DNA from 4 places in the Streptomyces sp. NPDC058246 genome. Region 2 is predicted to be linked to each of the others. Evidence: riboswitches for the same ligand, from Rfam matches in the RefSeq annotation. Region 2 holds a riboswitch; each other region holds the start of a gene.

Region 1 (7,508 bases), on a different contig from region 2:
ACTGACTGCGAGGCACCGCTCGCGGCTGTCCGTCGTGGACGGAACGGATGCGCGAGCGGATGAGCGCCGGCTCAGACGACGGGGAGCGTCCGCGGGCCGAGGTCGTCGCGGAGGGGCGCGCGGGCCAGCCGCACGGTGGCACCCAGCACGCTCAGGCCGCGCGGGGCGACGACCACGGGCTCCAGGGAGACCGCGACGACCTCCGGGTGGTCGTCGACCAGCCGGGACACGCGCAGCATCAGCTCTTCGAGGGCCGCCGTGTCGACCGGCGCGGAGCCCCGCCAGCCGAACAGGAGCGGCGCGGTCCGGATCGACCGGACGAGCGAGGTCGCGTCCCGGTCGGTGACCGGAATCAGCCGGTGCGCCATGTCCCCGAGCAGCTCCGAGGCGGCACCGGCGAGCCCGAACGACAGCACCGCGCCGGCCGCCGGATCGATCACCGCCCGTACGACGGTGTCGACCCCGCGCGGGGCCATCGCCTGCACGACCGGCCGAAGCTCCTCCGGCGTCCCGAACAGCTCGGTCAACTCCGTGTATGCCCGCCGCAGTTGCTCCTCGTCCGCCAGATCGAGCCGGACGCCGCCCAGGTCGGCGCGGTGCCGCAGGTGCGGGGCGGTGGTCTTGAGGGCCACGGGGTAGCCCAGGGTGCGCGCGGCCGCCACGGCGGCGTCCGGCGTGGGTGCGGGCAGCGCCCGGCGTACGTCGATGCCGTACCGACCGAGCAGGGCGCCCGTCTCCTCGCCGCCGAGGGTCAGCCCCTCCCCCCGTACGAGCAGCCCGTCGATCAGCCCGGCAGCCCCCTTCTCATCGATGTCCTCATACTCCGGCACCCTCCCGGGTTCCCCGGCATCGCGCCGCCACTGGGCGTACTTCACGGCTTGCGAGAGGGCCCGGACGGCACGCTCCGCGGCGGGGTAGGCGGGGATGAGGCGGGGGTCGGACTCCGGGTCGCCGCTTGCCGCGGTGGGCAGGCCTTCCGCAGGGCGACGGGGGGCACCCCGCTCGGGCGAGGCCGAGAGTGGGGAAGGGCGGGCGCCGCCTGCAGTGCCGGGTGCCTTCGGGCCGGCCTGTGGTGCGGTGACGGCGGCAGCGGACAGAGCCTCGGCAAGCCCGCCGAGCTCGACGTGGACCACGAGCACCGGCTTCGCCGGAAACGCCGTGGCGGCAGAGCGGAGAGCCTGGGCCAGCGCCTCGTCGGCCGCCGACGTCTCCCCCACCGCCGGAATGGCGGTCACCACCACAGCGTCACACCCCCCGTCGGCGAGGGCTTCCGACAGCGCCTGCCGGAAGTCCTCCGCCGACGCCCCCGTGGTCAGATCCGACGGAGGAAGCGGCCGGAGCCCTTCGGCAAGACACGCGTCGTACGTGAGCAACCCCAGCGACTCGGAGTTCCCGAGGATCGCGACCCGGGGCCCGAGGGGAAGCGGCTGGCGCGCCAGCAGCAGTCCCGTGTCGACGAGCTCGGTGATCGTGTCCACCCGAATCACCCCGGCCTGCCGCAGCAGCGCCGACACGGTGGCGTGCGGCAACCGGGTGGCCCGCACGGCATGTCCCTGGGGAGCCGCGCCACCGTGCCGCGCCCCCTGCACCACGACCAGCGGCTTCGCCGCCGCCGTCCGCCGCGCGAGGCGGGTGAACTTGCGGGGGTTGCCGATGGATTCGAGGTACATCAGGGCGACGTCGGTGTCCGGGTCGTCGTACCAGTACTGAAGTACGTCATTGCCCGAGACGTCCGCCCGGTTGCCGGAGGAGACGAAGGTCGACACGCCGGTCACGCCCGTGACACCGCCGCCGCGCCGGTGCAGTCGGGAGAGCAGCGCGATGCCGATGGCACCGGACTGGGCGAACAGGCCGATCCGGCCGGGGCGCGGCATCTCGGGCGCGAGCGAGGCGTTGAGGCGCACATCGGGGGACGTGTTGATGACCCCGAAGGCGTTCGGCCCGATGATGCGCATCCCGTACGTACGCGCCTGGCGGACCAGTTCGCGCTGGCGCTCGCGCCCGTCGGGCCCACTCTCGGCGTACCCGGCGGAGACGACCACCAGCCCCTGCACCCCGTGCTCACCGCACTCCGCGACGACCTCCGGGACGTACGGCGCGGGCACGGCGACGACGGCGAGGTCGACGGGCTCGGAGATCTCGCGGATGGAGCGGTGTGCCGGGACGCCGTCGAGCTCCTTCTCCTCCAGCGCCTTGTTCACCGCGTACAGACGGCCGGTGAATCCGCCGTCCCGGAGGTTGGTGAGGACGCTGCGACCGACCCCGCCCGGGGTGCGGCCCGCACCGATGACGGCGACCGAGCGGGGCGCGAGCAGCCGGTGCACGGACCGGGCCTCGGCGCGCTGTTCCCGCGCGCGCTGCACGGCGAGCGACCGGTCGGTGGGTTCGAGGTCGAACTCCAGGCGTACGACACCGTCCTCGAAGTGCCGCTTCTGCTGGTACCCGGCGTCCGTGAACACCTTGATCATCTTGGTGTTGGCGGGCAGCACCTCGGCGGCGAAGCGGCGGATGCCGCGCTCGCGGGCCACGGCCGCGATGTGTTCGAGGAGGGCGGAGGCGACACCGCGCCCCTGGTGCGCGTCCTGCACGAGGAAAGCGACCTCGGCCTCGTCGGCGGGAGCGGACGCGGGCAGGCCGTCGGCATTAATGCGGTCATAGCGTACGGTGGCGATGAACTCGCCGCCCACCGTGGCCGCGAGACCCACCCGGTCCACAAAGTCGTGGTGCGTGAAGCGGTGGACGTCCTTGGCGGACAGTCGCGGGTAGGGCGCGAAGAAGCGGTAGTACTTCGACTCGTCCGATACCTGCTCGTAGAAGCTGACCAGGCGCTCGGCGTCATCAACGGTGATGGGCCTGATGCGTGCGGTCCCGCCGTCGCGCAGCACCACGTCGGCTTCCCAGTGGGCGGGGTACTCGTGCCGGTCCGACGAGGTCTGCATGGGCCCCAGAGTACGGCTCGCGTCCGACAACGGCGCGAGGCAGTCTGTGGGGGACGGAGGTCGGATCGAGGCCGCGATCCGACACCACTCGGGACGGAACGCGGGGACCCTTCCGGATCTTGAGGGAACGCAAGCAGCCTTCTGGATCGGGACGGGACCCACGGCCGCTCCGGGCACGCTTCACGATATGGGACACTGGTCTAGACAACCCTGAACACTGAAGGGCAGCATCACATGGCTGAGCGCCGCGTCAACGTCGGCTGGGCTGAGGGCCTCCACGCCCGCCCCGCCTCCATCTTCGTCCGGGCCGCCACGGCCTCCGGCATCCCCGTGACGATCGCCAAGGCCGACGGCAACCCCGTCAACGCGGCCTCCATGCTCGCGGTCCTCGGCCTGGGCGCCCAGGGCGGCGAGGAGATCGTCCTCGCCTCCGACGCCGAGGGTGCGGACGCCGCCCTCGACCGTCTGGCCAAGCTGGTCTCCGAGGGGCTCGAGGAGCTTCCCGAGACCGTCTGAGCAACGCCTCCGTAGCGGTGCCTTCGCCCCCAGGGCGTCACCCAGCACACATTTCGGAGACATATCGAAGGGCTCGCCCGAAAACATCGGGCGGGCCCTTTGCTTTTCCGGATTGCGGGCAGCAGAAATAATCCCCCGCGAATTACTTCTCTTTGTATACGGCCCTCGTGTTAATGCCGCAGGCCCGTCATGTTTACGGGATGTTGCGAACTCCTCACACGTTCCGGTCGATCTCCGCCGCCGGGAAAGCGGAGCCGGTGGGCGGCCGTGGCGCGCTCGGTGTGCAGCGCCGTGATCGCCCGGGCCCGCTCGCTGTCCCCGCGCGCGACGGCGTCCACGATGCCGCCGTGCTCGGCCCAGGACTCCGCGGGGTTGGCCGGCGCCTCGACCGCGTACATCCAGGCGATCTTGTGCCGCAGCTGGGCGAGCGTGGAGGTCAGCGCGGAGCTTCCGGAGGCCTGCGCGAGGGTCTCGTGGAACCAGCCGCCCAGCGAACGCAGATCCTCGCTGTGCCCCCTCCTGGCCCGCTCCTGACCCAGCCTGACCAGGCCTCGGAGCACCTTGAGGTGGGCCTCGGTGCGGCGCTGTGCGGCCCGCGCCGCGCCCAGCGGCTCAAGGAGCATGCGCATCTCCAGCAGGTCGGAGGCCTCCTGCTCGGTGGGCTCCGCGACGCACGCGCCCGCGTGCCGACGGGTGACCACGAAGCCCTCGGCCTCCAGGGTGCGCAGGGCCTCGCGCACGGGGACGCGCGAGACGCCGTAGCGGCGGGCGAGCAGTTCCTCGGTGAGCCGGCCGCCTCGCTCGTAGACCCCCGCGACGATGTCGTCACGGATCGCCGTGCATACCGAGTGCGCCGGAATACGCATGACCGGACCTCCGCTTTAATCCCCGTGAAACGCCGTCGATTGACGCTTGTTCAGTGACTCTATTGCAGAAAGCCTGAATTTCCGATGGCGGGCCGGAATCCATGGATATTTTTTGGACAGGCGGCCGCGTGAAACGACGATGCCCCGGCTGGCTGAGCCGGGGCATCGGAAGGCCGAAGAAGAGGTGACGCGCTCGTCAGACGTTCACACCGTGCGAGCGGAGGTAGGCGACGGGGTCGATGTCCGAGCCGTACTCCGGGGTCGTGCGGGCCTCGAAGTGGAGGTGCGGCCCGGTGGTGTTGCCGGTGGCCCCGGAGAGGCCTATCTGCCCGCCCGGGGTGACCGTCTGGCCCACGGAGACACCGATGGACGACAGGTGGCCGTACATGGTGTACGTGCCGTCGTGCATCTTGATCACTACTTGATTGCCATAGGCCCCGCCCCAACCGGCCGTGACGACAGTGCCGGAGCCGACGGCGTGCACCGGGGTGCCCGACGCGGCGTGGAAGTCGACGCCGGTGTGGCTGCCGGAGGACCAGAGGCTGCCGCCGGCCTTGTAGCCGGTGGAGATGTACGAACCGGTGATCGGCAGGACGAAGGAGTTGAGGCGCTTGCGCTCGGCCGCGCGGGCGGCGCGTTCCTTGGCCTCACGCGCCTGCTCGGCCTTCTTCGCGGCCTGCTTCCGGGCGGCCTCCTCGGCCTTCTTCTGCGCCGCAGCCTCGTCGGCGGCGTACTGCTGGGCGGCGGCCTGCGCGTCGATCTTCTCGGCGATGGTGTCGCCGATGGTGATCACGGGTGTGAGGCCGGTCTGCTCGACGGAGGGCTCCGCGGCGAGGGCCGGGGACGCGAGGGTTCCGATGACACCGGTGGTGGCGAGCGCGGCGACGCCGACGGCGTTGGCGGTCGTGCGCTGTGCGCGGCCCGGTCGACGATGCTTCCCGGTGCCACAGATGAACGCCATGTAGGGGCTGATCCTTTCCTTCCCTCTCGCCTACCGGGTTAGCTGACGGGTTCGGAGCAGGAAGGTCTCCTACGGACCCCTCCAAGGGAGGGCGTCCGATTCACCCCAGGGACTGCGTATGGGTCCCCGGCTCCCCTGGCTCGCGCCGTACGGGGACTCGGCGATGACTGTCCGGTGCCGCGGGCGCGGCGCACTGCGTGACGAACAGCCGGACCGACGCTAAACGGGACATCTTTCAATCGACAAACGGATCACGGCTTTTGTAGCGCATGCCACAGGGCAGACAGGCAACCTCCCTACCAATACGGACACCTTGGGGACGAAGTCCGCGATGAGGGGACGAAGTCCGGGCAAACGGAGACCCAGGTGACGCTTCGGTCACCTGGGTCCTCGGGTGGCCCCTCGTGGAGCCGGGCCGCGCTACTCGGCCCGTACGACGGTCACTTCACCGATTCCGAGGGCCTTGACCGGCTCCTCGATCTGCGCGGCGTCACCCACCAGGACGGTCACCAGACGGTCGACCGGGAAGGCGTTCACGGCGGCCGCGGTGGCCTCCACGGTGCCGGTCGCGGCGAGCTGCTGGTACAGCGTCGCCTGGTAGTCGTCCGGCAGGTACTGCTCGACCTGGTCGGCGAGCGTGCTCGCGACGGCCGCGGCGGTCTCGAACTTGAGGGGTGCCACACCCACCAGGTTCTGTACGGCGACGTCGCGCTCGGCGTCCGTCAGGCCCTCGGCGGCGAGGGTGCGCAGCACCTTCCACAGGTCGTCGAGCGCCGGGCCGGTGTTCGGGGTGTCCACGGAGCCGCTGATGGCGAGCATCGCGATGCCGGTGCCGTCCGGCGCGGCGCGCAGGACCTGGCCGAACGCCCGCACTCCGTAGGTGTAGCCCTTCTCCTCGCGCAGGACGCGGTCCAGGCGCGAGGTGAGGGTGCCGCCGAGGCAGTACGTGCCGAGCACCTGGGCGGGCCACACGCGGTCGTGCCGGTCGGCGCCGACGCGGCCGATGAGCAGCTGGGTCTGGACGGCACCGGGACGGTCCACGACGATCACGCGGCCGGTGTCGTCGGCGGTGACCGGCGGCACGGGGCGCGGCTCGGCGGACGAACCGGTCCAGGAGCCGAGCGTGTCGGTGAGCAGCCCGTCGACGTCGACGTCGGTGAGGTCACCGACGATGACGGCAGTGGCCGTCGCCGGGCGTACGTGCTTCTCGTAGAAGGCGCGCACGGCCGCCGAGTCGATGCTCTGGACGGTCTCCTCGGAGCCCTGGCGCGGACGCGACATGCGCGAGGTCGCCGGGAACAGCTCCTTGGAGAGCTCCTTGGCGGCCCGGCGGGCCGGGTTGGCCGTCTCGTGCGGGATCTCGTCGAGCCGGTTGCGGACCAGCCGCTCGACCTCGCTGTCCGCGAACGCCGGTGCCCGCAACGCGTCGGCGAGCAGACCGAGCCCCTTGGACAGGCGCGAGACGGGGACTTCGAGCGACAGACGTACGCCGGGGTGGTCGGCGTGCGCGTCCAGGGTGGCGCCGCAGCGCTCCAGCTCGGCGGCGAACTCCTCGGCGGAGTGCTTGTCGGTGCCTTCGGAGAAGGCCCGCGCCATGATCGTGGCGACGCCGTCGAGGCCGGCCGGTTCGGCCTCCAGGGGCGCGGCGAGGATCACCTCCACGGCGACGACCTGCTGGCCGGGGCGGTGGCAGCGCAGGACGGTCAGGCCGTTGTCGAGCGCGCCGCGCTCGGGGGCCGGGAAGGCCCACGGCTTGGCCTCGCCGGCCTGGGGCTGCGGGTGGAACTCCATGTTCGCGAGCTCGGTCACTTCGCCGACTCCTCGTCCTCGTCGGTGTCTTCCGCGGCTTCAGCGGCTTCGGTAGCGATCGGCTCGTAGACGAGCACCGCACGGTTGTCGGGACGCAGGCGGGCCTGGGCGACCTCCTTGACCTCCTCGGCGGTGACGGCCAGGACGCGCTGCACGGCGGTCAGGGCGAGCTGCGGGTCGCCGAACAGGACGGCGTACCGGCACAGTTCGTCGGCGCGGCCTGCGACCGTGCCGAGCCGGTCCAGCCACTCGCGCTCCAACTGGGCCTGGGCGCGCTCCATTTCCTCGGCCGTGGGGCCCTCCGCGGCGAACCGGGCGAGTTCCTCGTCGACGGCGGCCTCGATGACCGGGACCTCGACGTCACCGGACGTCTTCACGTCCAGCCACCCCAAGGAGGGCGCTCCGGCGAGCCGCAGC
Region 2 (7,508 bases):
CGAGGCGAGTTCCACATGCGCGGCGCCGCGCAACTGCTCGATCTCCCGCAGCTGCTTGCGTACGCGATCCACGGCCGCCGCCTGCCGGCTGCCCGCCCGTTCGGCGAACGCGGCCCCGTCCAGGTACTGGTCGGGGTCGTCGGAGAGCGCGAGTTGCAGCGCGGGGTCGAGACCGCCGCTGCGGTACTGCGCCGCCGCTATCGAACCCAGCGCCTCCCGCTCCGAGTTGAGCCGGTCCTCCTTGCGTGCCGCCTCGTCGCGCAGCGCACTCAACCGTTCCTCCGCCTTGTCGGCCTTCTCCTTGGTGCCGTTGTACTTCTCGGTGGCGACCTCCGCCTCCTCGTACAACTTGTCGACCTTGGCCTTCACCTGCGCCGCGGACAGCTGCGGATCGGCGTGCCCGGTCCCGTCGAAGCCGGTCGCCGTCGCCGCGCCCGCCAGGGCGATCGTGGCGGCTGTGCGGGCCGTTCCTGGGCCGAGTGAGCGCTGTCTGGGCTTGCGGTGCGCTGCCACGAGGGCCCACATCCTTCCGTACGACCGCGAGGGGAGCGCGGTCAAGCGGTGACGCGTCCGGCGGCGGCCCACACAGGGGGAGCGAGCCGCCGCCGGACCTTCTCGGCGGTGGTGACCGACTGCCGCCCCTGGCCCGGGCGGCGGTGGGGAGCCGGTCACCTGGTGGAGGACGCTAAACCTGGGCGTACGGGGTTGGTAACGCCATGTATGGAACTGGCCTCACTGGACCGTTCAATGACCGTATGTGACCGTGATCCCCGCCTGGCGCCGCCGACTTCACACAGTGCGATGACCGATGCGGCGATTCCAGGACAACCGGGGTTGCTCCGGTGCTATGGGTGACAAGGGGTGGCCCGGTGACAAGAGGGGCCGAGGCGTCCGATTAGGCTCCGGCGTCATGGACGTACTCATCCATCTCTTCGTGGGCCTGCACATCATCGGCATCGCCTCACTCCTCGGCGGCTTCCTCACCCAGATGAAGGCGATGGGCCGAGGCACCGCTCGCTTCGTCCCCGCGATGCTGCACGGCGCGCTGACCATGCTGGTCACCGGGGTCGTACTGGTTGGCCTCAACCAGGCGGACGACCACGCGGTCAACACGGTCAAGATCGGCGTGAAGCTGGCCCTGCTGATCGTGATCCTGGGGCTCGTCTATGTGAAGCGGGACGACGAGAAGGTGGACAAGGGCCTCTTCGGGCTCGTCGGTCTGCTGACGACCGCGAATATCTTCATCGCGGTCCTCTGGACCTGAGTCCTCACCCGGACGAGACGGCCGCCGCGGACCGGTTCGCCGCCGTGGACCGGACGGCTCCGGCCGCGACGGCCAGCCACGCCGCCACCGCCAGCCAGAGCAGCACCTGCCCCGGCCCCTCGAGCCAGGGCACGTCGAGGGCGGTCGCGACCGACAGGGTCGCCGCCGCCGTCATCCCCATCGGGAAGACGGTGGCCCAGCGCAGTACGTCGTAGCGCGGGCGCCGCCGGACCAGCTCCGCGACGGCGAGGAGCAGGTACCAGACGAGGTCGAGCACGAGCAGCAGGACAGTCAGGTCACGCAGGACACCCTGGTCGTCGTTGTTCCACAGGTACGGGTTCACGTGGTGCGCGGTGACGAGTTTCGCCCCGGCGAGCGCCGAGATGGAGAGCGCGCCGCCCGCGACCCAGTGGTCCCCGGCGCCCCGGACCACCTCCCGCACGTCGAAGTGCACGAACGCCAGCCCGTACAGCGGGATCCCCAGCCAGAACAGCACCAGCGCGGTGTGCGCGAGCCACTGCGCGCCCACGGCCGGGGCGAGCGTGGCGCCCAGCACCGCGAGGCCCTCCGTCGCCACACACACGAGGAACACTCCTCCCGCCATACGACGCCTCCAGCGCCGTACGACGACGAAGAGCAGCACCGGCCAGAGCGCGGTCGACAGCGCGAGCAGCGCCTCGGCGAGCTCCTGCCGGCCCAGCGCGGACAGCCGCGTCCCGAGCACGGTGGTCGCCGCGACGGCCGTGAGCCCGGCCGGCGTACCCGCCTCCTGCACCCAGCGGGCCCGATCCCGCGCCAGCCGGACGACGAAGTCCGCGGCGAGCCCGAGCCAGGCGACGGACGCCATGGCCAGCGCGATACGGGACAGCGTCTCGTAGCCGGTCATCTGCAGCCCGACCGAGACGATGCCGGTGGCCATGACGGCGGCACCGGCGGCGGGCGGCCGCTGCGCCCACCAGACGCGGAGCTGGGAGATCGCTGACATGCGCCCGATGCTAGGGATCTCCGATCGCGTCACCCGCGGGGCACGCGCGCGTGGGGCGCGAAAACGCCGACCGCCGCGCGCCGCGCGTGGGGCACGAAAACGCCGACGCGCGCGTGGGCACGATAACGCCGACGCGCGCGCGTGGGCATGATAACGCCGACACGCGCGCGTGGGGCACGAAACGCCGACCGCCGCGCGCATGGGCCACGAAGTCACCGGCGCACGCGCGCGTGAAGCGCGATGTGCCCCACGCGCGCGTGCCCCGCGACCGGCCCAGGTGGCCTACGCCGGGCGCACCACGCTGTGGATCGCCGACGTGCCGTCGTAGTAGATCGACTCCTCGCGGACGTACGCCCCCGGCTTCGGCGCGTGGATCATCATGCCGTTGCCGATGTAGAGGCCGACGTGGCTGACGTCGTCGTAGAAGAAGACGAGGTCACCGGGCTGGGCGTCGGCGAGGGAGACGGTCGTGCCGGCGTTCACCTGGTCGTAGGTGACGCGCGGGAGCGTGACGCCGGCGGCCTTCCAGGCGGCCTGGGTGAAGCCCGAGCAGTCGTACGAGTCCGGGCCGGTCGCGCCCCAGACGTACGGCTTGCCGACCTGTGCGCGGGCGAACGCGAGCGCCTTCGCCGCCTTGGTCGCGTACGAGGAGTCGGTGGCGGTCGAGCCGGTGGAGCCGGACGAGCCGGTCGTGGTGCCCGGCGACGGCGACGACTCCTGGGCCGCCTTCTTCGCGGCGGCCGCGGCCTGCTGCTGCGCCAGCTCCGCCGCCTTGCGCTCGGCGGCCTCCTGCTTCTTCTTCTCGATCGCCGCGAGCCGCGCCTTCTCCTCGGCGGTCAGCTCCGAGAGCAGTTCGCGGGCCTCGGAGAGCTTGCGCTGGACGTCGGCCTTGGACGTCTTGAGCGCGTTCTGCGAAGTGGTCAGCGTCTGAAGGCTCTTGGACGCCTCCGCACGCTTCTTCGTGGTGGCGGCCTGTTCCGTGACGTAGTCGTCGACGGCCGCCTTCTGGCGGGTGGTCAGACGGCTCATCAGCTGGGTCTGGTCGAAGTAGTCCTGCGGATCGTCGGCGAGCAGCAGGGTCGCGGTGTCGGGGGCGGCGGCCCCGGTGCGGTACTGCGCCGCCGCGAACGTACCCAGTTCCTCGCGCGCGGTGTTGAGCTTCTCGGTGCGCTGCGCGACGTCGTCGAGGAGCGTGTCGACACGCTGCCGCTGCTTGGCGGCCTTCTCCCTGGTCGCGTTGTACTTCTCGGTGGCCGTCTCGGCCTGGTGGTAGAGGTCGTTGACCTTCTTCTCGACTTCTTCGAGGCTCGGCTTGGGATCGGCCGAGGGTGCGGCGTTCGCCGTCTGGGAAAGCAGGGCCACCGAGGTGAGGGCCGCCGTCGCCAGGGCGGCGGGGGTCCGTATGCCTGCTACGCGCGTACCCGTAGGACGCGATGTGCGATGCGACGCCACGAGGGGGCGACTCCTTCCGTCATCCGCCTACCGAGTTAGCTGTCGGGTTCGGGCGGGTGGTTCCGGAAGGTTTGCCCTACGGTCCTTGCCCCTCAAGGCAGTTGGACCGATTCACCCCAAGGTCGGTGGGTCCCCGGCTCCGGCTGCCGCGAGGGCACGCCGAACTCGGCGGAGGCCGCACGGCCCGGCGACGTTCGCCGGTTGCTGTCGAGCGGCCTGACCGGAACGCTAGCCAACTCGTGTGGCTCCTGTGAAGGTTGATGTGCGATATGCCCGATACATTTTCGTGACCTTTTTCGCGACCCCGGCCCCGCGCACCCCTCGGAGCGAGTGGACCGGTGTGTTCTGTAGTGAATTGACCTGGTTGATGCTGTTCATCGAGAGGCGCTTCCCGCTCGATCGCCGACCGTTACGCGCCGATTTCGGAGGGTGAGGCCGGTGTCCGCCGGTGTCGCCGGCGGACACCGGCGGCGTCACCGGCGGCGTCACCGGCGCTCGTACGCGTCTCGTGCACGTGCGGAGTTTTCGGGGTGGCGGCGGGGTGTCAGTGGGGCGCTCTAGACTCGGAGAGCGATGAGCAGCCTCTTTGATGACAGCTTCCTGGCGGACCTCAAGCCCTCCCGGGCCCATGAGGAAGAGCCCCCGCCGCCCGAGGACGATCACGTACCGGAGCCGGTTCCGGACGATCTGTTCGGCGGGAAGTTCGACGTGCCCCCGGACCGGGACGCGTACTACCGCGACGGCGCGCACCGGCCCGCCGTGGACGCGGCGGCGCTGCTGGACGGGTTGAACGAGAACCAGCGCGCGGCCGTGGTGCACTCCGGCTCCCCGCTGCTCATCGTGGCCGGCGCGGGCTCCGGCAAGACGCGCGTACTCACGCACCGGATCGCGTATCTGCTGGCCGAGCGCGATGTCCACCCGGGCCAGATCCTCGCGATCACCTTCACGAACAAGGCCGCGGGCGAGATGAAGGAGCGCGTCGAGCACCTCGTCGGCCCGCGGGCGGGCGCGATGTGGGTGATGACCTTCCACAGCGCGTGCGTGCGCATCCTGCGCCGCGAGAGCAAGAAGCTCGGCTTCACGTCGTCCTTCTCGATCTACGACGCCGCCGACTCCAAGCGTCTGATGGCGCTCGTCTGCCGTGATCTCGACCTCGACCCCAAGCGCTTCCCGCCGAAGTCGTTCAGCGCCAAGATCTCGAACCTGAAGAACGAGCTGATCGACGAGGAGGACTTCGCCGCCCAGGCCGCCGACGGCTTCGAGAAGACCCTCGCCCAGGCGTACGCGATGTACCAGTCCCGCCTGCGCGAGGCCAACGCGCTCGACTTCGACGACCTGATCATGACGACGGTCAACCTGCTGCGCGCCTTCCCGGACGTCGCCGAGCACTACCACCGCCGCTTCCGGCACGTCATGGTCGACGAGTACCAGGACACGAACCACGCGCAGTACGCCCTGGTCAGGGAGCTCGTCGGCCCCGCGCACGGCGGCCGCGCCGAGGACGAGCCGCCCCGCGAGGGCGACCTCGGCCCCGCCGAGCTGTGTGTCGTGGGTGACGCCGACCAGTCGATCTACGCCTTCCGCGGCGCGACCATCCGCAACATCCTCCAGTTCGAGGAGGACTACCCGGACGCGACGACGATCCTGCTGGAGCAGAACTACCGCTCCACCCAGACGATCCTGTCCGCCGCCAACGCGGTCATCGAGCGCAACGAATCCCGCCGCCCCAAGAACCTGTGGACCAACGCGGGCGCGGGTTCGAACATCACGGGCTATGTCGCCGACACCGAGCACGACGAGGCCCAGTTCGTCGCCGAAGAGATAGACCGTCTCACCGACGCGGGCGAGGCCAAGGCGGGCGACGTCGCCGTCTTCTACCGTACGAACGCGCAGTCCCGTGTCTTCGAAGAAATCTTCATCCGCGTCGGCCTGCCCTACAAGGTCGTCGGCGGCGTCCGCTTCTACGAGCGCAAGGAGGTCCGGGACGTCCTGGCCTACCTCAGGGTGCTGGCCAACCCCGAGGACTCGGTCCCGCTGCGCCGCATTCTGAACGTCCCCAAGCGCGGCATCGGCGACCGCGCCGAAGCGATGATCGACGCGCTCTCGCAGCGCGAGAAGATCAGCTTCCCGCAGGCCCTGCGCCGCGTCGACGAGGCGTACGGGATGGCGGCGCGCTCGACGAACGCGGTCAAGCGGTTCAACACGCTCATGGAGGACCTCCGCACGATCGTCGAGTCCGGCGCGGGTCCGGCCACCGTCCTGGAGGCGGTCCTGGAGCGCACCGGCTATCTCGCCGAGCTGCAGGCCTCCACCGACCCACAGGACGAGACCCGTATCGAGAACCTCCAGGAACTCGCGGCGGTGGCCCTGGAGTTCGAGCAGGAGACCGGTGAGGGCGAGAGTGCGGGCGGACTTTCCGAGTTCCTGGAGCGGGTCGCGCTCGTCGCCGACTCCGACCAGATCCCGGACGAGGAGGACGGCAACGGCGTCATCACCCTGATGACCCTGCACACCGCCAAGGGCCTCGAATTCCCGGTGGTCTTCCTGACCGGCATGGAGGACGGCGTCTTCCCGCACATGCGCGCGCTGGGACAGGTCAAGGAGCTGGAGGAGGAGCGGCGCCTGGCGTATGTCGGCATCACGCGCGCGCGGGAGCGGCTCTACCTCACCCGGTCCTCGATGCGCAGCGCGTGGGGGCAGCCCTCGTACAACCCGCCGTCCCGCTTCCTGGAGGAGATCCCGGCCACGCATCTGGACTGGAAGCGCACGGGTGCGACGGCTCCCATGCCGTCCGGACCGGCCTCGGGTGTCGCGGCCACCCTGTCCTCCTCCCGCGCGCGTTCCGCCGCCTCGGGAGCCTCCGGATTCGCGACGCGCCGCGGGGTCTCCGAGAAGCCGGTCGTCTCGCTGGCCGTGGGGGACCGGGTCACGCACGACCAGTTCGGCCTCGGCACGGTCGTCGGCGTGAAGGGGACGGGGGCGAACGCGGAGGCGACGGTCGACTTCGGCGAGGCCAAGCCGAAGCGGTTGCTGCTGCGGTACGCGCCGGTGGAGAAGCTGTAGCCGCTACGGCGGACGGTGGGGCCCGGCGTTCGCCTTGCGACTGACCGACGTCCTACGTCGGGTCCAGGCCGTGGCTGCGCAGCCACGGCAGCGGGTCGATCGCCGAGCCGCCGGCCGGCCGGACCTCGAAGTGCAGGTGCGGTCCGGTGGAGTTGCCGGAGTTCCCGGAGTAGGCGATGGGATCACCGGCCTTCACGGTGGTGCCGGAGGGGACCCGGTAGCTGGAGAGATGGCAGTACCACGTCTCCGTGCCGTCCTTCGCGGTGACGATCGCCATGTTCCCGTACGCGCTGTTCCACTGCGTGCGGACGGTCCCGTCGGTCGCGGCCATCACCGTCGTACCGTACGAGACCGGGAAGTCGATGCCCGTGTGCACGGACATCCAGTTGATGCCCGCCTGGCCGAAGTAGGCGCTGAGCCCCTTCTGCGTGACCGGCAGCACGAACTTCGGACGCAGCCGCTCCTTGCGGGCCGCCTCCGCCGCCGCCTTCTGCTTCTCGGCCTCCTGCTGGGCCTTGAGGTCGATACGTTCCTGCGTCCGGCTGGCCCGGTCCGCGAAGTCGTCCGCTCCCGCGGAGAGACTCTGCAACTGGGTGTCCAGCTTGTTGTTGGCGGCGGACGGCTTCACCGAGCTCGCGTCGGCCGCGCTGGCCGTGGTGTCCTTGCTGTCGCTTCCGCCGATGCCGCCCACCGAGGCGGCGGCGATCCCCGCGACGCCCATCACACAGGCCGAGGGCACGGCGA
Region 3 (7,508 bases), 220 kb from region 2:
GCGGCGGTCGTCGTCGGTGGCGTAGAGCTTGCCGACCATGCGATCGACATCGGCGCCTTCGCGGGCCCCCTGATCACCGGCCGGCTGGGCGACCACCAGGGCCGGGACCGGGGGTTCTCCGCCGCCGCGATCGGCATGACGTCCGGTCCGATCCCGTACGCGGCGGCCCGTCGTCACCTGGCCGGACGCAGGAACGCGGCGGAATTCGCCCTCGCGCCGGTGGTCGCCGCGCTCCGGGTCCGGATGGGCCACAGCCGGCCGCACGCCTCGATCGGGGTCGGGGTCGGGGTCGGGGTCGCGATCGGGGTCGCCCTCGGCTGCCTGTCCTTCCTCCTGATGGCGCTGCGGACCAGGGGCCACAGCGGCCAGAGCGGCCAGAGGGGTGACAGCGACGACGACCTGATGTCGGCCTGGTGGATCGTCGGCCCGTATCCGCTGCTCGGCCTCGGCGACGTCCTCCTGGAGACCTCCGGTATGTCCGCCACCACGAAACTCGCCCCCGCCGCCTTCGCCGGCCAGACCATGTCCCTCTGGTTCCTGTCCCTCGCCCTCGCAGGCGGCATCCAGGCCCAGACGGTGAAGCGGTACGACGACGTCTCCGAGCCCGCCTGCTCCGGCGTCAACGGTGCGATCGCGGTGGCCGCGGGCCTGGCCGTGATGGCCCTCGTGGCCCTCGCCCCGTGGCTGCGCCGCACGATGCACCCGGTCCACTGAAGCCACTGGGGTGACGCTCATGCACATCCGTACGTCCTTCCCGTACGAGACCACTCACGAGGACATCTGGATCCCGCTCGCGGACGGCACCCGCCTGTACGCCCGCGTCTGGCGCCCGCTGACCGACGAACCCGTACCCGCGCTCCTCGAATACCTCCCCCACCGCCTCACGGACTGGACCGCGCCCCGCGACTGGCAACGCCACCCCTGGTACGCGGGCCATGGCTATGCCTCCGTGCGCGTGGACGTGCGCGGGCACGGCAACTCGGAGGGCATGCCGACCGACGAGTACTCGGCGGTGGAGCTGGCCGACGGGGTGGAGGTCGTCAACTGGCTCGCGTCCCAGCCCTGGTGCACCGGCAAGGTCGGCATGTTCGGCATCTCCTGGGGCGGCTTCAACTCCCTCCAGATCGCGGCCCTCGCGCCCGAGCCGCTCAAGGCGATCGTCACGGTCTGCTCGACGGACGACCGCTACGACAACGACGTGCACTACATGGGAGGTTCCGTCCTCGCCGTCGACATGCACGCCTGGGCGGCCACCATGCTCGCCTTCGTCTCCCGCCCGCCGGACCCGGTGCACGTGGGCCAGGTGATGTGGCGCGACCTGTGGGTGAAACGCCTGGAGGCCGTGGCCCCGTACGTCCACACCTGGCTCTCCCACCAGACCCGGGACGCGTACTGGCGGCACGGCAGCGTCTGCGAGGACTACGGCGCGATCCGGGCGGCGGTCCTCGCGGTCGGCGGCTGGCACGACCCGTACCGGGACACCGTGCTGCGCCTGGTCGAGAACCTGCCCTCCGATCGGGTACGAGGCCTGATCGGCCCCTGGTCTCACCAGTACCCCGACCGGGGCCTGCCGCCCGGCCCGGCGATCGGCTTCCTCCAGGAGACCCTGCGCTGGTGGGACCACCACCTGAAGGGCATCGACACAGGAGCCCTGTCCACCCCCGTCCTCCGCTCGTACGTGATGGACGCGCATCCCCCGGCGACGGTGTACCCGGAGCTTCCGGGCCGCTGGGTGGGCGACCCCGGCTGGCCCTCGCCCGCCGTGAACCCCGTCTCGTACGCGCTCCGGGGGGCGCCGGTCCTGGTCCGTTCCCCGCAGCACACGGGGGTGGACGCGGGCCGCTTCACCCCCTTCGGGAACGACGCGGATCTGCCGCCGGACCAGCGGGAGGAGGACGCGAGGTCCGCGTGCTTCGAATTCGAAGTGCCTGAGGAAACCTGGGTGTTGGGCCGACCTCAGGTCCGTCTGCGGCTGACGTCGCCGGTCCCGCGGGGCCAGGTGATCGCCCGCCTCTGCGACGTGGCCCCCGGCGGAGCCTCCACACTCGTCACCCGAGGTGTCCTGAACCTGTCAGCACGCCATGGCCGCGACCAGGCGGTTCCCTGGAAACCGGGCACTACGGAGGACGTGGTTTTCGATCTGAACGCCATCGGGTACGCGTTCCCGCCGGGCCACCGCATCCGCCTCGCCGTCTCCTCCGCGTACTGGCCCTGGATCTGGCCCCAGCCGGGCTCCGAGGCCGGCTTCACGCTGGACCCGACGGCCAGCAGCCTCGAACTCCCGGTAAGGGCACGGGAGTCGACGCCCACCCTCACCTTCGAGGAACCGGAGGAGGCCGAACCCCTCGGCGTGGCCGTCCCGGCGACGCTGGACGAACCCCGACCGGAACGCCTGGTCGTCCGCGACGTGGCCGCCGGCACCTGGCGCCTGGACGTCGACCCGCGCTACGGGGGCACCCACGTGCACCCCGACGGCCTCGAATACACCGAGGACGCCCAGGAGACGTACACGATCGACGAGTCGGACCCCCTCTCGGCCCGCGCCCGCTCGACCTGGTCGATCCGCCTCCACCGCCCCGACCTGCCCTGGGACGCGCACATCACGACAACATCCGAAATCACCTGCGACGCCGAGCACTTCATCACCTCCGACGAGGTGATCTGCAAGGACGGCGGCGAGGTGGTCTTCCATCGGACGTGGGAGAAGAGGATCCGGCGGACGGCGGGCTAGGACCCGCTGGGGCCGACTGGGCGCCGGCCAGGACCTACCGGGGGCCGACCGGGAGCCGGCCAGGACGCATCCGGGGCCGACTGGGCACCCGATAGACCTGCCCGGGGTCGACTGGGCGCCGGCTGGGAGCCAGCCGGGAGCCAGCCGGGAGCCGGGGAACCGCCCGAAGGCTCGAACCGTAATGCCCGAATTGGCCGACTCGCCGCTTTGATTGGGCTTGGTCGCGTGAATTGGGTCACGCCGGGAATAAGTAGGGCTTTTCAGCACCCCCATCGACTCCCCCTTTGCTAAAGGCAAGTTGAGGATCGAATTCCGGCACAAACGGACCTTTTACCCTGCCCTTATGCAGGCGAAAGCGATCTTCGCCGCGAAATCAGACCTTGTTCCCGACATGTGCTCTCGCATACGTTCGCCCCGATCCGAGCGGATCGCCGAATCCTGCCGCCGCCCGGAAACCCACCCACCCATGCACGCACGGCAGGAGCGGGGGACCCAGGTAAGCCGCCGTCCCGGGACACCGGAACGGCTTGGGGTGAAGCCGCGCCCCCCAGCGCGGCCGGGCACCTCCCGCCCGAACCCGACAGCTCACCTCGCAGGCGCCGGAGAGGAAATACGTCATGCCCGCACGAGGCAAGCACCGCCGCCCCAGAACCAGCCCTCTCACCCGCGGCATGGTCGCCGCAGGCACGAGCGGAGTCGCGCTCGCACTTCCGCTCGTGAGCGCCACCGGCGCGCACGCCGCTCAGCCCACACAGGCGCCGGCACAGGTCGCGAAGACCGCCACGGCCACGATCCCCGACGTCCAGCTCATCACCTACAAGGTGGTCGCGGGCGACACCCTGACCAAGATCGCCCAGAAGAACCCCACGAGCGGCGGCTGGAAGAAGCTGTACGAGGCGAACAGAGCGGTCATCGGCAGCAACCCGGCACTGCTCCGCCCGGGCCTGACACTGACGGTGGGCACGAAGACCCTCAAGTCGACCGTGGCGAGCAAGACGACGAACGCGACCACGGCCACCCAGGCCTCCGCCAAGACGTACGCCAACAACCTCGACGGCTGGATCAGGCAGTCCCTGGACATCATGGCCAAGGCGGGCATACCGGGCACCTACAACGGCATCCACCGCAACGTCATGCGCGAGTCGTCGGGCAACCCCCGGGCCATCAACAACTGGGACTCCAACGCCGCCGCCGGTATCCCGTCCAAGGGTCTCCTCCAGGTCATCGACCCGACCTTCGCCGCCTACCACGTCGCCGGCACCGCGATGGACCCCTACGACCCGGTCGCGAACATCACGGCCGCCTGCAACTACGCGGCGGCGAAGTACGGCTCGATCGACAACGTCAACGGCGCCTACTGAGACACGTTCCCCCCGGCCGTCGCCCGGGCCTTCTCCCAGGCTTTCGGCCGGGCCGTCTCCTGGACCGTCTCCTGGCCCATCGCCCGGGCTCCGAAGAGGCGCTCGAGCACGACCGCGATTCCGTCCTCCTCGTTGGACAAAGTCACCTCGTCGGCCACCGCCTTGAGTTCGGGGTGGGCGTTGGCCATGGCGACACCGCGGGCGGCCCAGTCGAACATGGGGATGTCGTTGGGCATGTCACCGAAGGCGAGGGTGGCGGCGGGGCTGAGCCCGAGGTACTCCGCGGCCAGGGCGAGCCCCGTCGCCTTGGTCACGCCACATGGCTGGAGTTCGACGGTGCCCGGCCCCGACATGGTGACCGTCGCCAGCGAACCGACCACTCCCCGCGCCGCCGCCGCCAACTCGTCGTCGGACAAGGACGGGTGACGCAGCAACACCTTGCTGATCGGCTCCGTCCAGAGGTCGTCGCGCCGCCGCACCCGTACCGCCGGAAGCGTCGGGTGCGGCATCACATACCCCGGCTCGATCAGCGTCAGGCCGTCCACGCCGTCCTGGTCGACCGCCGCGTAGAGCATCCCGACCTCCGCCTCGATCTTGCCGAGCGCGGTCTCCGCCAGCTCCCTGTCCAGGGTCACCGACCACAGCAGACGGTGCGCCCCGGCGTCGTACAACTGCGCCCCCTGCCCGCACACCGCCAGTCCCTCGCCGCCGAGTTCGTCGAGGAGCGGCCGGACCCTCGGCGCCGGCCGTCCCGTCACCACCAGATGCCGGGCTCCCTCGGCCGTGGCTCTCGCCAGCGCGGCGCGCGACCGGTCGGAGAGTGTGTCGTCGCCGCGCAGCAGCGTTCCGTCCAGGTCAGTGGCGATGAGTGAATATGCAGTCGGAGCGGCCATGATCCGAAGAATACGGATCGAACGCCTCATCGGCCCGGCGTGAACCGGACGACGTCCGGTATCCCGTCCGCAACGCCGTTCACCGCACGGGCGGCAGCGGCCGTACGGCATCCACTTCGACCCATACCGACTTACCCGGAGCGGTTTTGGGCGTGACGCCCCACCGAGAAGCTCGGGCGCCTGGACCCTCTCCAAGGAGTCCTGACTCCCAAGGACGGCCGACGGCCGGGGCGCTGACCGGAGATCAGGGGGCGCACCCGCATCGCAAAGGGCGCCCCCTGGCCCCACCTCACCTGTGCGCGGCGACCAAGTGCTTCGCCAACCGCGGTGAGGCGAACTCCGTCCCGCACACGAACCGCATCACCGGCCCGTACGAGGCCGCCGCGGGCAGCCCCGTGAAGTACAGCCCGGGCACGGAGGACCGATAGCCCGCGCCGAGTTTCGGCGTACCCCGGCTGACCGCAAGCTCGGTGCGCAGCTCATGCCCGAGGAAGTCCATCGCGGCGAGGTCGACGCGATAGCCGGTGGCGGCTATGACGTGGTCGGCGGAGAGCTCCTCGACCCGGCCGCCGTGGGTCCGGACGGAGAGGACGGGGCTGCCCTCCGGGGCCCCGGCGCCGACGATCCGGTCGATCTCGCGAACGGTGACCTTGCCCTCGAACCGGTCGCGCAGCCACCAGGCACCGAGCGGACCGAGCACCCGGCGGACCAGGTAGTGCCGGGCTTGGGCGGGCAGGTAGCGGTAAGGCTGCGGGTAGTAGCTGAGCGCCCACAGGGACCAGGCGCGCCCGAAGGGCGACTCGGGGCGCAGCTTCGGCTGCTGCCACGGGGCGGCGCCGAAGGCGACGGCACCCTTGCCGCGGGACACCACCCGCACCTGGGCACCCGCCTCCGCCGCGAGCGCCGCCGTCTCCAGCGCCGACTGCCCCGCTCCGACGACGATCAGTTCTTTCCCGGAGAACCGGGTCAGGTCATGGTTCTGGGAGCTGTGGGAGACCGGCCCCGTGGGGGTGGGTCCGTCGGCTGCCGCACCCGCGAGCTCGGGAGGCAGGTGGGCGAACCCGGACAGCCCGGTGGCCACCACCACCGCCCGCGCGGTGAACAACTCCCCCGAGTCCAGCTTGAGTTCAAACCCCTCGAAGCCGCCAGAGCCGCCAGAGGCGCTGGAGGCGCCACGGCCGCCCTTGCGGTCGACCGAGACGACCCGCACCCGCTCCAGCTCGGGCACCAGCTTCTGCTGGAACCACTCCCCGTACGCGATGAACGTCTCGATCGGGATGATGTCCTCATCCGTGACCAGCCGCGGTATCCCCGCCGCGTCGCAGTAGTCGAGGAGCGTGTGCCCCGCCTGCGGGGCGTCGATACTGGAGGCGGCCGGGGTCGACTTGAGAATCATGCCCTCGGGCATGTGATCGCGCCAGCTCACCATGGGCTCGCCGAAGACACGCACCGGGACACCACGCGCCCGCAGATGGGCGGCGGTGGACAGGCCGAATGGCCCGGCACCGATGACTGCTACCGGATGGTTCACGAAGTCCCTCCCCAGGACGTACTACGTCTACTTCGCGTTGGAACTGCTGGAACTGCTGGAACTGCTGGAACTGCTGGAACTGTCGTAGCTGGTGTAACTGTTGCTGCTGCCACGGCGGTTGGTCCGCCACAGCTGATACAGGTGCTTCGCGCCCGGCCGCACGAAGCGCGCGAGCATCGTGAAGAACGGCCGCAGGTCGTCACCCGCGAGCCAGGCCAGCTCCGTACCGCTCGCGCGAGCCGGCGCGTGCGGGGTCGTATAGCCACTGCGCCGGTAGGCGAGCAGGGCCGGCAGGTCGATGTTCTCCACGATGTACCGGTGGCCGGCGCGCTGTTCCCCCTCTGGAACGGTGCGCCCGGTCAGGTCCAGATGCATGGCACGGACGACGTCGATCCCCGACTCGCTCTCGAAGAGCCGGAACTGCGCGCCCATCCGTGGGTTGAAGTCAAGGAGCTTGTACTGCCCGTCGCGCCGATCGAAGCGCAGGTCCAGGTCGATGACGCCGCTGAAGCCGATCTGTTTGATGAAACGCGCGGCGAGGTCCGCGAGTTCCGGATTGTCGACGACGTACGCATTCGCCGTCATTCCCGCGTGCGGCGGCCAGGAGCGGACTTTCACGCCCGTGAACATCGCGAGCGGCGTCGATTCCGCGTCGAAGTACGCGTGCACGATCCAGTCCTCCGCCTCCTCCCTCGGCAGGTACTCCTGGAGAATCACGCCCGGTCGCGGCCCCCAGTCCCGAGCGAGTGTCAGAAGCCCCTCGCGGGTCGCGATCTTCGTCGTTCCGTTCACCGCGGGGCGGCTGCGGCGCACGAAGGCCTCGCGGTTCTTGGCGACGACCGGGAAGCGCGCCTTCTCGGCGAACGCCGCGATCTCCTCGTACGACTGCGGAAAGGCCGCCGCGGGGCTCGGGATGCCGTGTTCCACGCAGAGTTCGTGCAGCCCCTGCTTGCTGGCGAGGCGGCGCGGGAGCTTTGCGTCCACCCGCGGGA
Region 4 (7,508 bases), on a different contig from region 2:
AGGCGCTCGCCGACGCGCGGCTCAGCAAGAACCCCGCGCACCACGACGAGCCCGCGCACGCCAAGGGGAAGACGGGGATCCCCGGTGAGCGCAAGGCCGAGCTGATGACGCATCTGCTGAACATCGACCCGCCGGACCACACCCGGTTGCGCCGGCTGGTCAGCAAGGCGTTCACGCCCCGCCGGGTGGCGGAGTTCGCGCCGCGTGTGCAGGAGCTGACGGATCACCTCATCGACCAGTTCGCCGCCAAGGGGTCGGCCGATCTCATCCACGAGTTCGCGTTCCCGCTCCCCATCTACGCCATCTGCGACCTGCTCGGCGTCCCTCGCGAGGACCAGGACGACTTCCGGGACTGGGCGGGGATGATGATCCGGCACGGGGGAGGGCCGAGGGGCGGTGTGGCGCGGTCGGTCAAGAAGATGCGCGGGTATCTCGCCGAGCTGATCCACCGCAAGCGTCAGCTCCTCCCCGACCGGCCCGCCGCCGGCGAAGACCTCATCTCCGGGCTCATCCGCGCCTCCGACCACGGCGAGCACCTCACCGAGAACGAGGCCGCCGCCATGGCCTTCATCCTGCTGTTCGCCGGATTCGAGACGACCGTCAACCTCATCGGGAACGGGACCTACGCCCTTCTCACCCACCCCGGGCAACGACGGCGACTGCAGGCCTCGCTCGCCGCCGAGGAGACCGGTCTCCTCGAAACCGGGGTCGAGGAACTCCTCCGCTACGACGGTCCCGTCGAGCTGGCCACCTGGCGGTTCGCGACCGAGGCCGTGCGGATCGGCGGGCAGGACATCGCGCCCGGCGACCCCGTCCTCGTCGTACTGGCGGCTGCGGACCGTGACCCCGAGCGGTTCGAGCAGCCGGACACGCTCGACCTCTCGCGGCGTGACAATCAGCACCTCGGGTACGGCCATGGCATCCACTACTGCCTCGGCGCGCCACTCGCCCGCCTGGAGGGACAGACCGCGCTCGCCACGCTTCTGACCCGCCTGCCCGATCTACAACTCGCGGGAGATTCAGCCGATTTGCGCTGGCGTGGCGGGCTCATTATGCGGGGATTGCGCACACTTCCCGTGGAGTTCACGCCTCCGGTTGAGTTGTCCCGTCCGTAACCGGCGGGCAGGGCGGGGAGTGGCCTCTCAGCAGCGAAAAGGTGACGATCCATCAACTCTGTGATCTTCACGTGATCTGCGCTGCATCGACTTGTGACAAGCGTTCGAGTGCGGATACGTTCACCCATCAACACGGCCCGGCTGTCGCTGTAGCCGCTGTTGTCACCCGCTGTCACGCGAAAGGCTTCCGCATGCTCTCCGGGAACGGCCGACACCGTCGCCCCCGTCAGGCCCCGGCCCTCATCGTCGCCGCGGGAGTGACCGGATCGGCCATCGCGATCCCGCTGCTCGGCGCCGCCAGCGCGAGCGCGGCCGACGGCACCACCTGGGACCGGGTCGCGGAGTGCGAGAGCGGCGGCTCCTGGAGCGCGAACGACGGCAACGGGTACTACGGCGGGCTGCAGTTGACCCAGGAGAACTGGGAGTCGTACGGCGGCCTGGACTACGCCCCGAGCGCCGACCAGGCCAGCCGTTCGCAGCAGATAGCCATCGCCGAGAAGCTCCTCGACGACAAGGGTCTCGCCGCCTGGCCCACCTGCGGGCCGCTCTCCGGGCTCAGCAAGAACTCGGGGTCGGTCCTGGTCGACACGGGCGTGGCGGGCGACTCGTCGAGTACGTCGAGCTCCTCCGACGCGTCCGGTTCGCCCGACTCATCTTCCTTGTCCGATTCATCTGGTTCGGCGGATTCATCGAGCTCGACATCGGATGATTCGTCCGGATCGCCCTCCTCGTCCCCCGCGCCCTCCTCGTCCGACGCCTCCTCAGGTACGGCCGAGAACTCGACGGAGTCCGACACCTCCTCCGGCGGCTCACAGGGAACCGACAGCTCGGACCCGGCCACCACGAAGAGCGACGAGTCGGACAAGTCCGGGCAGAACGGCGACTCTTCGAGTGCGTCCGACGGCGCGTCCACGGGCGCCGGGCGTCACCGCGGTGGCACGGCCGACGAGGACGCGACGGGGGGCGAGACCGACGGCCGTACGGGCGGCCCTTCCGGGCGGCACGCCTCGCGCGACTCCGGCGCTTCCCGTGACTCCGCCGACGGCTCGTACGTCGTGCGCGCCGGAGACAGTCTCTGGGCGATCGCCGACTCCCTTGACCTCAAGGGCGGATGGGCCGAGCTGTATGCCGCGAACAAGGGGACGGTCGGCTCCGATCCCGACCTCATCCTCCCCGGTCAGAGCCTTGCAGTTGGTGCTGAATCAGGCGAAAAGTAGCGGGAGTTCACGTCATGGTTCGCTGTGGAATGTCCGGTTTGGCGCGAGTGAGACATGAGTCTCAGAAGCCCTGATCGTCTTTGAAATTCCGGCGATCGCATGTCTACGGTCATGACCGCTCGCCACAGCGGGCCCCGACGGTCGCAACGCCGAATCCTGCCAACGGCCGTACGGGAACAGTCGACGCGTCAGCGCCGTAGGCAGGAGCGGGGGACCCAAGGTAAGCGCCGTGCCCGGTAGTTGACCGGGAGCGGCTTGGGGTGAAGCCGTACGCCAGTGGCGTACGACCGGGCACTCACCCGCCCGAACCCGACAGCTCACCTCGCAGGCGTCGGTGAGGGGATCTCTCCATGCTGTTTTCCAGCAAGGGCAAGCACCGTCGTCCTTCCAAGGCCACCCGTGTCGCCACGCTCGCCGGTGTCACCGGTGTCGCCATCGCCGCCCCGCTGATGGCGGCCGGCAACGCCTCCGCCGCCACCTCTTCCGAGTGGGACGCGGTCGCCCAGTGCGAGTCCGGCGGCAACTGGTCCATCAACACCGGCAACGGCTTCTACGGCGGCCTGCAGTTCTCGGCCTCCACCTGGGCCGCGTACGGCGGCAGCGCCTACGCCTCCACCGCCGACCAGGCCTCCAAGTCCCAGCAGATAGCCGTCGGCGAGAAGGTCCTCGCCGCGCAGGGCAAGGGTGCCTGGCCGAACTGCGGCACCGGCCTGTCCGGCGCCGCGTACACCGGCGGGACCTCCACCTCGTCCGGCAGCTCGCAGAGCACGACCCCGAGCACCACCACCCGGACGACGGAGCAGCCCGCCTCGCGTTCCACGGAGCGCCCGGCGGCCAAGAAGACCGTCACCACGCCGACCGGCAAGAAGGTCAAGAAGGGTGATGGCGAGTACAAGGTCGTCAAGGGTGACACCCTCAGCTCGATCGCCGAGAAGAAGCACGTCAAGGGTGGCTGGCAGCAGCTGTTCAAGCTGAACAAGGACATCGTCGACGACGCCGACTTCATCTACCCCGGTCAGCAGCTGCACCTCAGCTGATCGCGCGGCTGATCGCTCGGCCGGGCACTCGGCGGATTGCTCAGCCGGGTGACAGCTCCCTCATGGCGGAGGCCTCCATACTGGAGGCCTCGTGAGGGTCCCCCCGTCCCCACGGGCTCCCCGCTCCGGTGCGTGTTCCCCCGTACGCACCGGAGCGGGGTTTTTCATTTCGTTTTTGTTCCGTTCGGGAACAATATTTACCCTCAGTTCTGCTCAAGGGGTGGTCGACCGGCTGGCCGATCCCCCGGAGCCGGTTAGGCTCGTCTCGCGGAGCCGACCGCGGCTCCGTGCACTACGGGCCCCCGGCCCCGCGTACCCGCGTCACATCCATAAAGGAGATGCTCGTGCCGTCCATCGACGTCGTCGTAGCCCGGGAAATCCTGGACTCCCGAGGCAACCCCACGGTCGAGGTCGAGGTCGGCCTCGACGACGGCAGCACCGGTCGTGCCGCCGTCCCGTCCGGCGCTTCCACCGGCGCCTTCGAGGCCATCGAGCTCCGCGACGGTGACCCCAACCGTTACCAGGGCAAGGGCGTCGAGAAGGCCGTCCTCGCCGTCATCGAGCAGATCGGCCCGGAGCTCGTCGGCTACGACGCCACCGAGCAGCGCCTGATCGACCAGGCGATGTTCGACCTGGACGCCACCGACAACAAGGGCTCGCTCGGCGCCAACGCCATCCTCGGCGTCTCGCTCGCCGTCGCGCACGCCGCCTCCGAGGCCAGCGACCTGCCGCTGTTCCGCTACCTGGGCGGTCCGAACGCGCACCTGCTGCCCGTCCCGATGATGAACATCCTGAACGGCGGGTCGCACGCCGACTCGAACGTCGACATCCAGGAGTTCATGATCGCCCCGATCGGCGCGGAGTCCTTCTCCGAGGCCCTGCGCTGGGGCGCCGAGGTCTACCACACCCTCAAGAAGGTGCTGAAGACCAAGGGCCTGTCCACCGGCCTGGGCGACGAGGGCGGCTTCGCCCCGAACCTGGAGTCCAACCGCGCCGCGCTCGACCTCATCGTCGAGGCCATCAAGCAGGCCGGCTACATCCCCGGTGAGCAGATCGCGCTCGCGCTCGACGTCGCCGCGTCCGAGTTCTACAAGGACGGCAAGTACGAGTTCGAGGGCAAGTCCCGCTCGGCCGCCGAGATGACCGAGTACTACGAGGAGCTCGTCTCCGCGTACCCGCTGGTCTCCATCGAGGACCCGCTGTACGAGGACGACTGGGCCGGCTGGAAGGTCATCACCGACAAGCTGGGCGACAAGGTCCAGATCGTCGGCGACGACCTCTTCGTCACCAACCCGGAGCGCCTCGCCCGCGGCATCGAGGAGGGCTCCGCCAACGCCCTTCTGGTCAAGGTCAACCAGATCGGCTCGCTGACCGAGACCCTGGACGCCGTCGAGCTGGCCCAGCGCAACGGTTTCAAGTGCATGATGTCCCACCGCTCCGGCGAGACCGAGGACGTCACCATCGCCGACCTCGCCGTCGCGGTGAACTGCGGCCAGATCAAGACCGGCGCCCCGGCCCGCTCGGACCGTGTCGCCAAGTACAACCAGCTGCTGCGCATCGAGGAGATCCTCGACGACGCCGCCGTGTACGCCGGCCGCTCGGCGTTCCCCCGCTTCAAGGGCTGAGCCGTAGCGGCTTAGGAAGCGTCGTACGTACGTCCCCGTACTCGGTCCCGTACCGTGTGCGGGGACGTACGCACGTGTGATGGGGAGGCGGGACATGGCCGTGAAGGACCGGGACCGGTTCTCCACCGCGACCAGGCTGCGGCTGCTCGGCGAGCAGACGGCGGCCCGGGTCTACCGCTCCCAGACCAAGCGTCAGGCCCGCCGCTCGCGCCTGACCGGACGGGCCGCGCTGCTCGTGCTGGTCCTCTGCTCCCTGATCGTGGCCCTCGCGTACCCGATAAGGCAGTACGTCTCCCAGCGCGCCCAGATCGCCGATCTGCAGCGGCAGCGGGAGCAGGCCCGCGAGCGGGTCGAGGAGCTGCGCGACCTCAAGGCACGCTGGCAGGACGACGCGTACGCCGAGCAGCGGATCCGGGAACGGCTGCACTACGTCATGCCGGGCGAGACCGGCTACGTGGTGATCGACCCGGACGCGGCGAAGCAGGCGCGCGCCGACGAGGGGGCGGCCGACCGCCCCTGGTACGCCAACGTCTGGGACGGCGTCGACAAGTCCGACGCCGCCGACCAGTGAATGTGAACTGACCAGAAAGACATGTGACTCACGGCATGGAAACGCCACCGCCGACCACCCCGCGCACCGAGCCGACCGACGCGGACGTCGAGGCCTTCAAGCAGCAGCTCGGCCGGCCGCCGCGCGGGTTGCGCGCGATCGCGCACCGGTGCCCGTGCGGGCAGCCCGACGTCGTCGAGACGGCGCCGCGTCTTCCCGACGGGACGCCGTTCCCGACGACGTATTACCTGACGTGCCCTCGGGCCGCGTCCGCCATCGGCACGCTCGAGGCCAACGGCGTGATGAAGGAGATGACGGAGCGGCTGGCGACCGATCCCGAGCTGGCCGCGGCGTACCGCGCCGCGCACGAGGACTACATCGCACGCCGTGACGCCATCGAGGTGCTGGAGGGGTTCCCCAGCGCGGGCGGGATGCCCGACCGGGTGAAGTGTCTGCATGTGCTGGTCGCGCACTCGCTGGCCGCGGGGCCGGGGGTGAACCCCCTGGGGGACGAGGCGATCGCGATGCTGCCGGAGTGGTGGCGCAAAGGGGCGTGCGTGGTCCCCGTGGACGGGGCCTGACCCTCCCGCCCCGCCTGAGGCAGGGCTCTTCCGCCCCCTCCGCCGCTACCCGTCCCTTGTTCCCGGGGGCGTGGGCGGAGGAGGCGAGAACCATCACGACAGGAGACCAGACACCATGACCAGGGTCGCTGCCATCGACTGCGGCACCAACTCCATCCGGTTGCTCGTCGCCGACGCGAACCCGGATACGGGCGAACTCGTCGACCTGGACCGCAGGATGACGATCGTGCGGCTCGGGCAGGGCGTCGACCGGACGGGCCGCCTCGCACCCGAGGCACTGGAGCGGACCTTCGCGGCATGCCGCGAGTACGCGGCGATCATCAAGGAGCACGGCGCGGAGCGCCTGCGCTTCGTGGCCACCTCGGCATCCAGGGACGCCGAGAACCGGGAGGAGTTCGTACGCGGCGTGCTGGACATCCTCGGAGTCGAACCCGAGGTCATCTCCGGTGACCAGGAAGCCGAGTTCTCCTTCACCGGCGCGACCAACGAACTGAAGGGGCGCGACGACCTCGCCAAGCCGTACCTGGTCGTGGACATCGGCGGGGGGTCGACCGAGTTCGTCGTCGGCGACGTGCACGTGCGCGCGGCGCGCTCCGTGGACGTCGGCTGCGTGCGGATGACCGAGCGGCACCTCGCGCACGACGGCGTCGTGACCGACCCGCCCACCGAGGCGCAGATCGCGGCGATGCGCGCCGACATCGAGGCGGCCCTCGACCTGGCCGAGGAGACGGTTCCGCTGCGCGAGGCGCGGACGCTGGTGGGCCTCGCCGGCTCCGTCACCACCGTGTCGGCGATCGCGCAGGAACTGCCCGAGTACGACTCCGCGGCGATCCACCACTCCCGCGTCTCGCACGACCGCGTCCGCGAGATCACCGAGTGGCTGCTGCGCTCCACGCACGCCGAGCGCGCGGCCGTCCCCTCCATGCACCCGGGGCGCGTCGACGTGATCGCCGCGGGCGCCCTCGTGCTGCTCTCGATCATGGAGCGGATCGGGGCGCGGGAGGTCGTGGTGAGCGAGCACGACATCCTCGACGGCATCGCCTTCAAAGTGGCGGAAGAGGCGGAAGAGGGTAAGCGCAGCGGCTGACCCGCGGTGACGCCGGAGCAGCCCCGGCACCTCTTCGGGAGGACCGGGGCTGTCGCTTCAGCCCAGGGGGGCTGTCCGTCAGTTGCAGAGGAGGACGATGAGGCCGCTGCACCCCCCATCGTCGTCGCCGCCGCCGTGCGTCGGGCTCGACTGGGCGGCCGTGGCCTTCGCGGCGACGGGCGAGGTGGGCGTCGCGGCCACGGCGGATGCGGCCGTCGCCGCCCCCACCGCGAGAGCGATGCCCAGGGCAGCGCCGACTGTGGCTATTCGGGAAGTGGCCTTCTTGAGGGCCCTCT

What was found. A riboswitch is a leader RNA that binds a small molecule or an ion and turns the genes downstream of it on or off. The one in region 2 is predicted to bind cyclic di-AMP.
Region 1: linked by a shared signal. The riboswitch ahead of ACFVXA_RS10305 (M23 family metallopeptidase) and the one ahead of ACFVXA_RS04285 (NlpC/P60 family protein) in region 2 are both predicted to bind cyclic di-AMP.
Region 3: linked by a shared signal. The riboswitch ahead of ACFVXA_RS03235 (transglycosylase SLT domain-containing protein) and the one ahead of ACFVXA_RS04285 (NlpC/P60 family protein) in region 2 are both predicted to bind cyclic di-AMP.
Region 4: linked by a shared signal. The riboswitch ahead of ACFVXA_RS27245 (transglycosylase family protein) and the one ahead of ACFVXA_RS04285 (NlpC/P60 family protein) in region 2 are both predicted to bind cyclic di-AMP.

The regions. Positions count from the first base shown of each region.
Region 1 covers NZ_JBHVWZ010000005.1:268,970-276,477, forward strand. Annotated here, with positions in the region: gene ACFVXA_RS10290 (GNAT family N-acetyltransferase) at 72-2,939, opposite strand; gene ACFVXA_RS10295 (HPr family phosphocarrier protein) at 3,174-3,455, shown strand; gene ACFVXA_RS10300 (GntR family transcriptional regulator) at 3,626-4,321, opposite strand; gene ACFVXA_RS10305 (M23 family metallopeptidase) at 4,518-5,282, opposite strand; cyclic di-AMP (ydaO/yuaA leader) riboswitch at 5,295-5,455, opposite strand; gene ACFVXA_RS10310 (M16 family metallopeptidase) at 5,703-7,091, opposite strand; gene ACFVXA_RS10315 (M16 family metallopeptidase) at 7,088-7,508, opposite strand, start outside.
Region 2 covers NZ_JBHVWZ010000002.1:383,129-390,636, forward strand. Annotated here, with positions in the region: gene ACFVXA_RS04270 (NlpC/P60 family protein) at 1-513, opposite strand, end outside; gene ACFVXA_RS04275 (hypothetical protein) at 911-1,264, shown strand; gene ACFVXA_RS04280 (tellurite resistance/C4-dicarboxylate transporter family protein) at 1,269-2,249, opposite strand; gene ACFVXA_RS04285 (NlpC/P60 family protein) at 2,532-3,701, opposite strand; cyclic di-AMP (ydaO/yuaA leader) riboswitch at 3,710-3,882, opposite strand; gene pcrA (DNA helicase PcrA) at 4,275-6,764, shown strand; gene ACFVXA_RS04295 (peptidoglycan DD-metalloendopeptidase family protein) at 6,817-7,508, opposite strand, start outside.
Region 3 covers NZ_JBHVWZ010000002.1:160,412-167,919, reverse strand. Annotated here, with positions in the region: gene ACFVXA_RS03245 (hypothetical protein) at 1-714, shown strand, start outside; gene ACFVXA_RS03240 (CocE/NonD family hydrolase) at 734-2,731, shown strand; cyclic di-AMP (ydaO/yuaA leader) riboswitch at 3,183-3,345, shown strand; gene ACFVXA_RS03235 (transglycosylase SLT domain-containing protein) at 3,349-4,092, shown strand; gene ACFVXA_RS03230 (HAD family hydrolase) at 4,086-4,985, opposite strand; gene ACFVXA_RS03225 (FAD-dependent oxidoreductase) at 5,275-6,516, opposite strand; gene ACFVXA_RS03220 (ATP-grasp domain-containing protein) at 6,544-7,508, opposite strand, start outside.
Region 4 covers NZ_JBHVWZ010000021.1:115,288-122,795, reverse strand. Annotated here, with positions in the region: gene ACFVXA_RS27255 (cytochrome P450) at 1-1,115, shown strand, start outside; gene ACFVXA_RS27250 (transglycosylase family protein) at 1,307-2,332, shown strand; cyclic di-AMP (ydaO/yuaA leader) riboswitch at 2,470-2,678, shown strand; gene ACFVXA_RS27245 (transglycosylase family protein) at 2,683-3,369, shown strand; gene eno (phosphopyruvate hydratase) at 3,708-4,994, shown strand; gene ACFVXA_RS27235 (septum formation initiator family protein) at 5,089-5,565, shown strand; gene ACFVXA_RS27230 (DUF501 domain-containing protein) at 5,601-6,125, shown strand; gene ACFVXA_RS27225 (exopolyphosphatase) at 6,241-7,212, shown strand; gene ACFVXA_RS27220 (hypothetical protein) at 7,291-7,508, opposite strand, start outside.